Linked DNA regions of Planctellipticum variicoloris. Each later gene encodes a partner of the first gene's protein in a complex. Links are inferred from orthologs where the notes say so. Each region holds a gene or a part of one and is shown in the gene's direction. Other genes may lie near its edges.

Region 1 (3,419 bases):
GCCAGTTGATGGTGCTGTCCCCGATTCCCGGCACGCCGGCATACAAGGCGGGAATCAAGGCGGGCGACCGGATCGTCGAGATCGACGGGAAAGCCACGGCCGAGTTCGGCGAGGGCAAAGAGATGGATACCGCCGTCAAGATGATGCGCGGAACCCCGGGATCTCCGGTGAAAGTCACCGTCGTGCACGAGGGGAGCGAAGAGCCGACAACGCTCGAACTGCTGCGTGCCGTCATTAAAACTCCGACGGTGCTGGGAGACCATTTTGACTCCAGCGGCGAATGGTCCTACTTCATCGAAGGGGCGGACAAGATCGGTTACATCCGCCTGACGCACTTCAGCCGGAACAGCGCCGCCGAAGTGGAAGACGCCCTGAAGTCTCTGCAGAAGCAGGGGATGAAGGCGTTGATCCTGGATCTGCGATTCAATCCGGGCGGCCTGCTGACGTCGGCCACAGCGATCTCCGATCTGTTTGTCGAGGACGGAGTGATTGTCAGCACCAAGGGTCGGAATACCGACGAGCAGGTGGCGACGGCGACAAAAGAGGGGACCTACACCGGCTTCCCGATGGTCGTGCTGGTCAACCGCTACAGCGCCTCCGCCAGCGAGATCGTCAGCGCGTGCCTGCAGGATCACAAACGGGCGCTCGTTGTCGGTGAGCGAACCTGGGGCAAGGGGAGCGTGCAGAATGTGATCGAACTGGATGGCGGCCAGAGCGCCCTGAAGCTGACGACCGCCAGCTATCACCGGCCGAGCGGCAAGAACATTCACCGCTTCCCGAATTCCAAAGAGACGGACGAATGGGGCGTGATGCCCGATGAAGGATACCTCGTCAAGTTCTCAACGGAGGACATGCAGAAGTACCTGGAGTACCGTCGTCAGCGCGACATTCTCGGCGGGGAGCGTTCCGAGAAGCCGGTCGAGTTTACCGACCTGCAGGTCGCCAAGGGAATTGAATGGCTGAAAGCGGAGCTGGCGAAGGCCGACGAGAAAAAGACCGAGTCGCCAGAGAAGACCGCCGAGGAAAAGAAGGACGAGAAGAAGGATTCCGCACCGAAGGGTCAGGACGAACCCAAAGGGGGGGCTTCGGTCGAGTTCTTCCGACAGCTCCCCTGGCGGCCGGCCCACCGGGGCTGAGCGCAGGCCTGTCGAATTCGCGACAATGTTCCGCGTGGCCGGGGATTTCCCGGCCACACGTTGTTGAAGGCCCGGCCGCCCGATGTCTGATTCCGCGTCTCATTCCAAGGAGCTGCTGCTCGCGATCGAATCGTCCTGCGACGAGACCGCAGCCGCCGTCATCGACTCGAATCGGCGAATTCTGTCGAGCGTCATCTCGACGCAGCACGAATTGCACGAACGATTCGGCGGCGTGGTGCCCGAAATCGCCTCCCGCGCCCACGTCGAGCGCATTCTGCCCGTGATCGACGAGACGCTGCGGCAGGCGGGAGTCACCCTGCAACAGATCGGCGCGGTCGCCGTCGCGACGCAGCCGGGCCTGGTCGGCTCCCTGCTGGTCGGGCTCACTGCGGCCAAAACGCTCGCCTGCGTGCTCGATGTTCCGTTGCTGGCCATCGATCATATTGCGGCGCATCTTTACGCCTGTCGGATTGCCGCCGGGCGCGATGTGTTTCCCGCAGTCGGCCTGGTCGTCAGCGGCGGGCACTCGAATCTGTACGACTGCGCCTCGCCGGTGGATTTCGAACTGCTCGGTTCGACCATCGACGACGCCGCGGGCGAGGCGTTTGACAAAGTCGCGCAGATCCTGGGACTGGGCTATCCGGGCGGCCCCTTGATCGAGCAGGCGGCACGGGACGGCGATCCGGCGGCGATTCCGTTCCCGCGGGCGTTTCTCAACGAAGATCGCCTGGAATTCAGCTTCAGCGGCCTGAAGACGGCGGTCAAATACGCCGCCCATGGAACTCCCGGAGCGCGTGCTCTGCCTCCGGAACTGACGCCGCGCCGAATCGCCGACCTCGCGGCAAGTTTTCAAACCGCCGTCGTCGACGTGCTCGTCGGCAAGACCGAGCAGGCATTGAGACAGACGGGGCGAGCGCGATTGCTGGTCGGCGGTGGCGTGGCGGCTAATGCTGTTCTGCGCGGCCGTCTCGAAGACATGGCGACTCGCCGCCGCATCGAACTGCACATCGCGGCCCGGGAACTCTGCACGGACAACGCGGCGATGGGGGCGCTGGGCTGGGAGCTGTGGGAACGAGGCCGATTCTCGCCGCTCGATCTCGACGTGACGCCGGGACTGGTCCGCAAGCGTTCGTCGGCGTCCTCGTAGCGAACTCTCCCGCGGGAGGCGATGCCCGACGGCTACGGCGTGCGAATACCGTTGCCGCCCCCTCCGCCGGTTCCGCCGCCGACAAAGCTGAATGTGAACACATCCGTGATGCTCGAAAACGTCGGGCTGACGCTGAGTCGGACGTAACGGCGGTCTCCCGAAACGACGGCCATCGCACCCATCGAGACCCCTTCTCCGATGAACTGCACGACCGGCTGGTAGCCGACTGCGCCAGGTCCCACGCTCGGAACTCCCCCGCCTGCTTGCGGAGCGACCTGGGCCGACACCATCGGAATTGCGGAGCGGGCGGCAAGGCGCGCCGCGGCGGACTGCTCTGCGGGCCGATGATTCACGGGCGGGTGCAATTGTCGGGCGGCGGTCTTCAGGCCGGACGCCATCGAGACGCGGATCAGCTTATCCTCTGCGCCGAGCGCGACGACGTAGGTCGAAGTCTCTGCGCGCGGGGAGTCGGCTCGGCGGGTCACGGTCAGAGTCGCTCGCTTCCCTACAATATTCCCGCTCACGTGACGGACCCGGATGACGTATTCCCCCGCCATTCCCTGCGGGCAGACGTAATCTTCGTGGCACCGGGCCGGATCGGGTCCGTAGCCGTCAAACAGGTGCACTCCTCCCCCGGAGGAAAAGGCATTCTGACGCGAACAGACCGAGCCGTCGGGTTCCTGGACCAGCAGATCCAGGTCGCCATCGCCCGACCATTCGAGACGGACGACGAGATCCCGAATGCGGGCCGCCTGCATCTGCTCTTCCAGGGCCGATGCCGCATCGGAGCGTCCCGACTTCAGAAATTCCTCGCGGGCTTCACTCGCCGCGGCCTCCGCCTGCCGGACCAGCGACGCGCGATTCTTTCCCCAGACGTAGCGCAGGACGCCCGGAGCCGCCCAGGCGACGGAATCCCAGTCTTTAGTCCGAATTGCGAGCGGAAGCGCCAGCGAATAGGCATCGGGTCGGTTGGGCTCCAGGGAGGCCGCCTGCCGGTACAGCCGCAAGGCATGGTCGAAGCGATCAAATCGCGTCAGGTAGGCCGCGAGATAGAGCTGCGAGGCGGCATCGCTCGGCGTCACATCCTCGCTCGACAGCAGCACGCGCTCGATCTCTTTGTCGGGCCGACCGGCCAT
Region 2 (3,134 bases), 940 kb from region 1 along the record:
CTGCCGCATGGCAACCTGTGCGTCGTCGGCGACGACGACCAGTCGATCTACGGCTGGCGCGGGGCCGAAGTCAAGCACATCCTCGGCTTTCAGCAGCACTTTCCGGGCGCCAAGGTCGTCCGACTGCAGGACAACTACCGCTGCACGCGGCAGATTCTCGACCTGGCCAACTCGCTGGTCAAACACAACCGCGGACGCCACGAAAAGACGCTGGTCGCCCACAAAGACGGCGTCGAAGTCCTGGTCCGCCCGTATGCCGACGAACAGACCGAAGCGGAAGGGGTCGTCCGCGAGATCAACTATCTCACCAAACAGCTCAACATCCCTCCCGGCGATATCGCCATCCTGTTCCGCACCAACGAGCAGCCGCGGCTGTTCGAGCAGGAGCTCAGGCGCCTGAATATCCCCTACACCCTGGTCGGCGGCCAATCGTTCTTCGATCGGCGGGAAGTGCGGGATATGATGGCCTACCTGAAAGCCATCGCTCATCCCGAGGACGAAGTCTCGCTGCTGCGGATCATCAACACCCCGGCCCGCGGCATCGGTGATACCGCCGTGGAAAAGGTCCTGACGCGGGCCGTCAAATCGGGTCAGAAATTCTGGGCGGCGGTCCCCGACGCCGTGGCGGCGAAAGAAATCACCGTCAAGACGGCCAAGGCGATGGAGGAGTTTCATCATCTCCTGGCGCGGTTCCGCAGTCAGCTTCAGACCCCCGGGCAGAAAATCAGCACGCTCCTCCGCGAATTGGTCGACGTCATCGACTACGAGTCGGAGATTGAGAAGCAGTACAAGGAAAAGCACCAGCAGCTCGCCCGCTCGGGGACGATCGACGAGTGCATCGAAGCCCTGGAACAGTACGAAGAGCGGACGCACCAGCCGACGCTCTCGGAATTCCTCGAACAGACGACCCTGGAGGGGCGGGAAGAGAACTTCGGCAACGACGACAAGCAGCTCGATCGACCCGCGGCGAAACTGATGACGCTGCACAGCGCCAAGGGACTCGAGTTCCCCCGCGTGTTCCTCGTCGGGCTCGAAGAAGGGATCCTGCCGCACAAGCGATCGGTGGATGCGGAGGGGGACGATCCCAATGCGATCGAAGAAGAGCGGCGGCTGGCGTACGTCGGCGTGACGCGGGCCAAGGACTACCTGACGCTGACGCGCGCCGAAACGCGCACGAGTTACGGCAAGCGCAAGCTGACCAAGGTCTCGCGGTTTCTGCGAGAAATGTTCGATCTCGACAGCGAAGAAGAAGCCGCCCTGCTCGGGAAGTAGCCCCGCCATGACACAGTACCTCCTCGCCCTCGAAACCAGCGGACGGACCGGCAGCCTGGCGCTGCTGGCGGACGGGAGCGTGCGCGAAACGAAACGTCTCGACGACGTCGGCCGACGACACGCCCAGACCCTCGTCAGCGAGATCCACGACCTGCTCGGACGACACGGTCTCACGCCGCAAGATCTCTCCGCAGTCGCGGTCAGCCGGGGCCCCGGAAGTTTTACCGGACTGCGAGTCGGAATCGTCTGCGCCAAAACATTCGCCTACGCCGCGGGGCTGAAGCTGCTGGCGATCGACACCTTTGACGCCATCGCGGCCGCCGCGCCCGAGGACGCCCGAGTCGTCCAGATTGTCGACGATGCCCAGCGCGGCGATCTGTTCGTGGCGACCTTTCGACGCGGGTCCGACGGCAAGCTGACGGCCGACGGGCCCGTGACGATTGCCCCGGCGGAAGTCTGGGTCGCCGCCGCGGAGCCCGACGCACTGGTGCTCGGTCCGGCAGCCGCGGCGCTGCTCGACCTCGGGTTGCGGTCGAGAGTCGCCGCCGAACCCGCGCAGAACTTTCCCGCCGCAGGCGTCGTAGGGCGTCTGGCCTGGGAACGCTTCGCGCGAGGAGAAGCGGACGACTTCTGGACCGCAGGCCCGTACTATCTGCGGGCCAGCGCGGCCGAGGAAAAGTGGGCGCTGTCGCATGGAGGCGCTTCGCCTCGGGCCTGATTCGCGAGCCGAGTCAATTGCCGAAGAACTTCTGGACGATCCGGCGCAAGCAGGGCTATACTGAGCCCGCCAGATCACAGAGCGCGGTCGAAACTCCACGTCATATCAACGGAGGTGTCGCATGGCTTTGTACGAGATCGAAACGACCGCACACATCATGATTGCCTGGGGACAGAGTCAGGCCGAGGCGGAGTCCGCGATTCGCGAGCACTACCCCGACGAAGACATCGTCCGGATCACCAAGCGCCCTCGCGATGTGTGGGTCATCTCCAAGCGGCTCCTTGGAATCGAAGGCGCCACGGAGCCCTGCCACGCCGCCCGCGACTGCCTCAGCAAGGCTCGCGGCGACAAAGTCCACGCGATCCGGCTTTACATGCAGGATACCGGCGTCGATCTGCAGCAGGCCCAGCGGGCGATCGAGACGAACATGTCGCTGGGCTGGTAAAACAGGCCGATTTGAGTTCAATTAGCACGCGGACGCAGGCGGGCCGCACGGGAACCGTGCGGCCCGCCCTTCGTTTGCAGGACGGCGCAATTCCGACAACCGGGAGTGAAAGAACATCGTGGCGAGATTGCTCGAACGAAAAGTGGCGCTGGTCACCGGCGCCGGGCGAGGACTGGGACGGGCCTTCGCCGAGCGGCTGGCCGCGCTCGGCTGCCATGTCGGCATCCACGGCATGCGCGAAAACGGCCCCGCCGAATACGGCGAAGGGACCACGCTGACCGAGACTGCCCGTCAGATCGCCGAACAGTTCGGCGTCCGCACCGTGCGGGTCCTGGGTGACCTGACTCTCGAAGCGGACGCCGCGCGAGTCGTCGCGACGGTGGGAGCCGAACTCGGCCCGCTCGACGTCCTCGTGCACAACGCGGGCGGCGACATCGCCGCCGCCGGCGGCAAACCGAATCCCAACGACGCCGTCATGATCAAGGAAGTCGACGTCCGGTCCGTGATGGACCGCAACCTGCTGAGCACCGTGCTGATCTGCCAGCAGGCCGCCCGCGTGATGATGCCCCGCAAGTCCGGACGAATTGTGACGATCAGCTCGATCTCGGCGTTCAAAGGCAGCGAAAACAGCGCAATCTACGCCACCGCCAAGGCGGCGGTCGTCGAATACACGCGCTGCCTCGCCGTGCAGATGCGACC
Region 3 (3,076 bases), 2.2 Mb from region 1 along the record:
CACGCGGGCCAACGACGTGGGCTTCTCGTCCGACAGCAGACTGTCGACAGGTCTCAGGCGGCGACGCGCTGCGGCATCTGCAGGATGGCGGGTTCAGCTCCGCGGCAGGCGGCGACGAATTCCGTAAAGATCTGCATGTCGAGCGCGCTGGCCGTGTCGTCTTCCGGGTGCCATTGCACTCCGAGGCAGAACCAGTCGTCGCTCGCCGATTCGTAGCACTCGACGACGCCGTCCGGAGAGGCTGCCGACATGCGGAAGCAGGAAGCCAGTTGATTGATGGCCATATGGTGGTCGCTGTTGACCCGAATTTCGCCGGGCCCGTAAATGTCCCAGCAGCGGGTTCCTTCCACGATTTCAATAATGTGGCGGTTCGGCTTGTCGACCGGGTCGCGGTGGTGCAACGCCTTCTGAACATCCTCAGGAATGTGCTGGAAGAGCGAACCGCCGCAGATCACATTCAGCGTCTGCATGCCGGCGCCGATGGCCACGATCGGCAGCCGCATTTCGACGGCCAGCTTGCAGAGCCGCCGGTCAAAATCTTCTCGCCGGGCAGGCATCGGTCGCGTCTGCGGGTGGGGTTCCAGCCCCAGGCGGACCGGATCGAGGTCTTGCGTGCAGCCTGCCAGGACCAGGCCGTCCAGCTCGCTGAGGAGCTGCTTCAGGTCGGCGTCGCTGGCATAGGGAGGCAGCAGGACAGGGAGCCCGCCGGCAGCGGTGACTGAATCAAAGTACCCCGAATTGAACCAGCTCAGCGCCGTTGCGTCGCGGCGGGCGGCCCGAAAATCCCCGTTCATACCAATCAGCGGCTTGTTCTGCATCGAAATCCCTTCCTGAAGACTGTGGCACTTCCGTGTGCGAACTCGAACATCACCGACCGGACTCCTGGAATGGCGCCAGGCACGAACAGCCCCCCTGGCAGAGATTCCCGGCTTGCCGACTTCGTCCTGAAGTCAGCCTCAGATCATCACGCGGGGTACAGCAGAAACCCCGCGGGACGACATCCATGTCGAACTCCTCACCCGCATCCATACAGGCGGCGGGACCGCCCACACCAGCGGTCCCACGTTTCCTTACAATCTCCTTTGCCAGTCTGCTCAGCAGTCGGGCGAAGTGATAAGGTATGCGGACTGTAGGGATCGTTTCACGCGTTGTCCAGCAATTCCCCCATTTTGCGAGGGAGTTCTCTCTGGACCACATCAGCTTGTGGTCGTCACGGACGTCAATCACAAAGACCGGCCGAATCCGCCCGTTCGTTTCCCGCTTCCGAACGTGCTAACCTCTGTCTGACCAACAGACTCCGACGAAATTTCTCCGAGGAATCCCGTCCGCTATGACCGCCCCAGCTTCAATCATCAGGACGATTTCCAGCGAAGACGCGATGCGCCAACTGGGCGAAGGCCTCGCGGCGCATCTTTCGGCAGGACAAGTTCTTGCGCTCTCCGGAGAGCTGGGCGCCGGCAAAACTCGATTGACTCAAGGGCTGGCCTGCGGCCTGGGGATTCCGGTCGACGAAGTGACCAGCCCGACCTTCACGCTGATTCAGGAATATTCCGGTCGGCTGACCGTCCGGCACTGCGATGTCTACCGCCTCCGGCACCCCGGCGAGTTTGCCGATCTCGGTCTCGACGAGCTGTTCGCCCGCGACGGCGTCGCAATCATCGAATGGGCGGATCGCGTGGCGGACGAACTTCCGCGCGACCGGCTCGACATCCGCATCGAAGTCACGGGTGAACTCGAACGACAAGTGGTGCTGACGGCTCGTGGCAAAGCGTCGCAACGACTGCTCGACGCGGCCTTCCCCCCAGAGCGGCTGACGGACTAAGCGTCCGGCTCATCGGGCTCGAAATTCAGCACGCGCACCCGCTCCGCCGCGCTGAAAGTCGCTTCGGTCAGCCGCGGCACCCAGACTCCGGTGCAGCCCAGGAGTTGCAGGGCGCCGCAGGCCATCATCACGACAATCCAGGTCGTCAGGAGCGCGATCCGCTCCACGACGGGGAGCAGCAGCGACTTCGCTGTGACCGGAGCAATCAGCGTGGAGATCCACGCCGCAAACACGGCGATCAGCAGCAGACCCACCATGCCGCTCTGCGGGACGAGAATTCGACGCAACCGCATCCAGTCGACGGCGAACAACCAGAATGCCGCCCACGCCCCGAGCGGGACCCATGGCCGGATCAGCAGCAGAAACGCCGCCGCCAGGTCTCCGCCAGCGGCCAGAAACGTCGACAGACTCTCAACCACCCCCGACATGGGCTCATCCGATACTGAGGAAAAAGATTGCGATCTCTCCGTCCGAACACATCCTGCCGAGGGGTGTTCACCAGCGGCAGTGCTACCAGAAACGGGGCCTGCGAGCCAGTTCGGGCCGCAGAGATTGTCCTGCTCGCGCGCTTCCAGAATCGGGTGCCGACGTTCACGGGAATCCGCAATCGCCGCGGCCGATGGTTGGTGAGGGATCGGCAGCCCGTTATGATGTCTTCACACGCTGGGACTTTCCGCGAGCCGAGACCGCGCCCAGACACTCTTTGGCGGATGCCCGAATGGCTGACCTGTTTCACGAGTGCGGAGTTGCCGCGGTCTACCACTTGCCGGGCAAGCCGCCCAGCCGGTTGCTGCCGGCGAACAAGGGGCCGGACCAGGCGTCGCGACTGATTCCCAGACTGCTGCTGGAGATTCAGAACCGGGGGCAGCTCGCCGCGGGGATGACCTCCTACAATCCCGTCCGCAATCAGCTCATCGACACCCACAAGGATGTCGGTTCCGTGACCGAGGTGTTTCACCTCAATCGGCAGGCCGAATACGAAAAGCTGATGTCCGACTATTCGGGCCATGCGGCGATCGGTCACGTCCGCTATGCGACCTGCGGCAAAGACGACCGCAGCTACGCTCAGCCGTTCGAGCGGCATCACATCGAAAAGTCCAAGTGGTTCGGCTTTGCCTTCAACGGGCAGCTCGCCAATTACATGGAACTGCGGGAGGAGATTCTCTCGAAGAATAATTTCCATCTGGCTCGCGAGACCGACACTGAAATCCTGATGCACCTGATCTGCCAGCAGCTTTCCGGCACCCGCACGCC

What was found. Proteins that work in one complex are often made in the same cells at the same time.
Region 2: the proteins of tsaD (region 1) and tsaB are in contact, whole or in part, in a solved structure (PDB 4WQ4), measured with the Escherichia coli proteins. The link is inferred for Planctellipticum variicoloris from one-to-one orthologs.
Region 3: the proteins of tsaD (region 1) and tsaE are in contact, whole or in part, in a crystal structure (PDB 6N9A), measured with the Thermotoga maritima proteins. The link is inferred for Planctellipticum variicoloris from one-to-one orthologs. Residues at the interface, in WP_004082750.1 of Thermotoga maritima: Cys10, Asp11, Arg49, His50, Leu82, Gly84, Gly135, Gly136, Glu154, Thr155, Leu156, Asp157, Asp158, Ser159, Glu162, Asp165, Lys166, Arg169, Leu170, Tyr175, Lys213, Thr214, Leu217, Tyr218, Gln221, Arg222, Asn324; in WP_004082108.1 of Thermotoga maritima: Leu37, Gly38, Lys46, Lys57, Val59, Lys60, Ser61, Thr63, Phe64, Thr65, Leu66, Met67, Val69, Pro71, Tyr82, Arg83, Leu84, Asp86, Asp88, Phe89, Asp93, Ile128, Asp130, Glu131, Arg134.

Annotation. Positions count from the first base shown.
Region 1 is NZ_CP130886.1:3,788,522-3,791,940, forward strand. Bases 284-3,250 are described here. They hold tsaD (tRNA (adenosine(37)-N6)-threonylcarbamoyltransferase complex transferase subunit TsaD), read left to right. Parts: upstream 284-1,218; coding sequence 1,219-2,283; downstream 2,284-3,250. Other genes in these bases: SH412_RS14705 (S41 family peptidase), read left to right, coding at 284-1,136; SH412_RS14715 (hypothetical protein), read right to left, coding at 2,316-3,250. Outside these bases: more of SH412_RS14705, read left to right, coding at 1-283; more of SH412_RS14715, read right to left, coding at 3,251-3,419.
Region 2 is NZ_CP130886.1:2,844,101-2,847,234, reverse strand. The notes cover bases 249-3,134. They hold tsaB (tRNA (adenosine(37)-N6)-threonylcarbamoyltransferase complex dimerization subunit type 1 TsaB), read left to right. Parts: upstream 249-1,279; coding sequence 1,280-1,990; downstream 1,991-3,134. Other genes in these bases: SH412_RS11045 (SDR family NAD(P)-dependent oxidoreductase), read left to right, coding at 2,554-3,134; SH412_RS11050 (DUF6793 family protein), read left to right, coding at 2,112-2,435; SH412_RS11060 (ATP-dependent helicase), read left to right, coding at 249-1,272. In the rest of the region: more of SH412_RS11060, read left to right, coding at 1-248. UniProt on the Escherichia coli protein: Required for the formation of a threonylcarbamoyl group on adenosine at position 37 (t(6)A37) in tRNAs that read codons beginning with adenine.
Region 3 is NZ_CP130886.1:1,637,077-1,640,152, reverse strand. The notes cover bases 249-3,076. They hold tsaE (tRNA (adenosine(37)-N6)-threonylcarbamoyltransferase complex ATPase subunit type 1 TsaE), read left to right. Parts: upstream 249-1,330; coding sequence 1,331-1,822; downstream 1,823-3,076. Other genes in these bases: SH412_RS06460 (amidophosphoribosyltransferase), read left to right, coding at 2,541-3,076; SH412_RS06465 (hypothetical protein), read right to left, coding at 1,819-2,250; SH412_RS06475 (gamma-glutamyl-gamma-aminobutyrate hydrolase family protein), read right to left, coding at 249-818. Outside these bases: more of SH412_RS06475, read right to left, coding at 54-248. UniProt on the Escherichia coli protein: Required for the formation of a threonylcarbamoyl group on adenosine at position 37 (t(6)A37) in tRNAs that read codons beginning with adenine.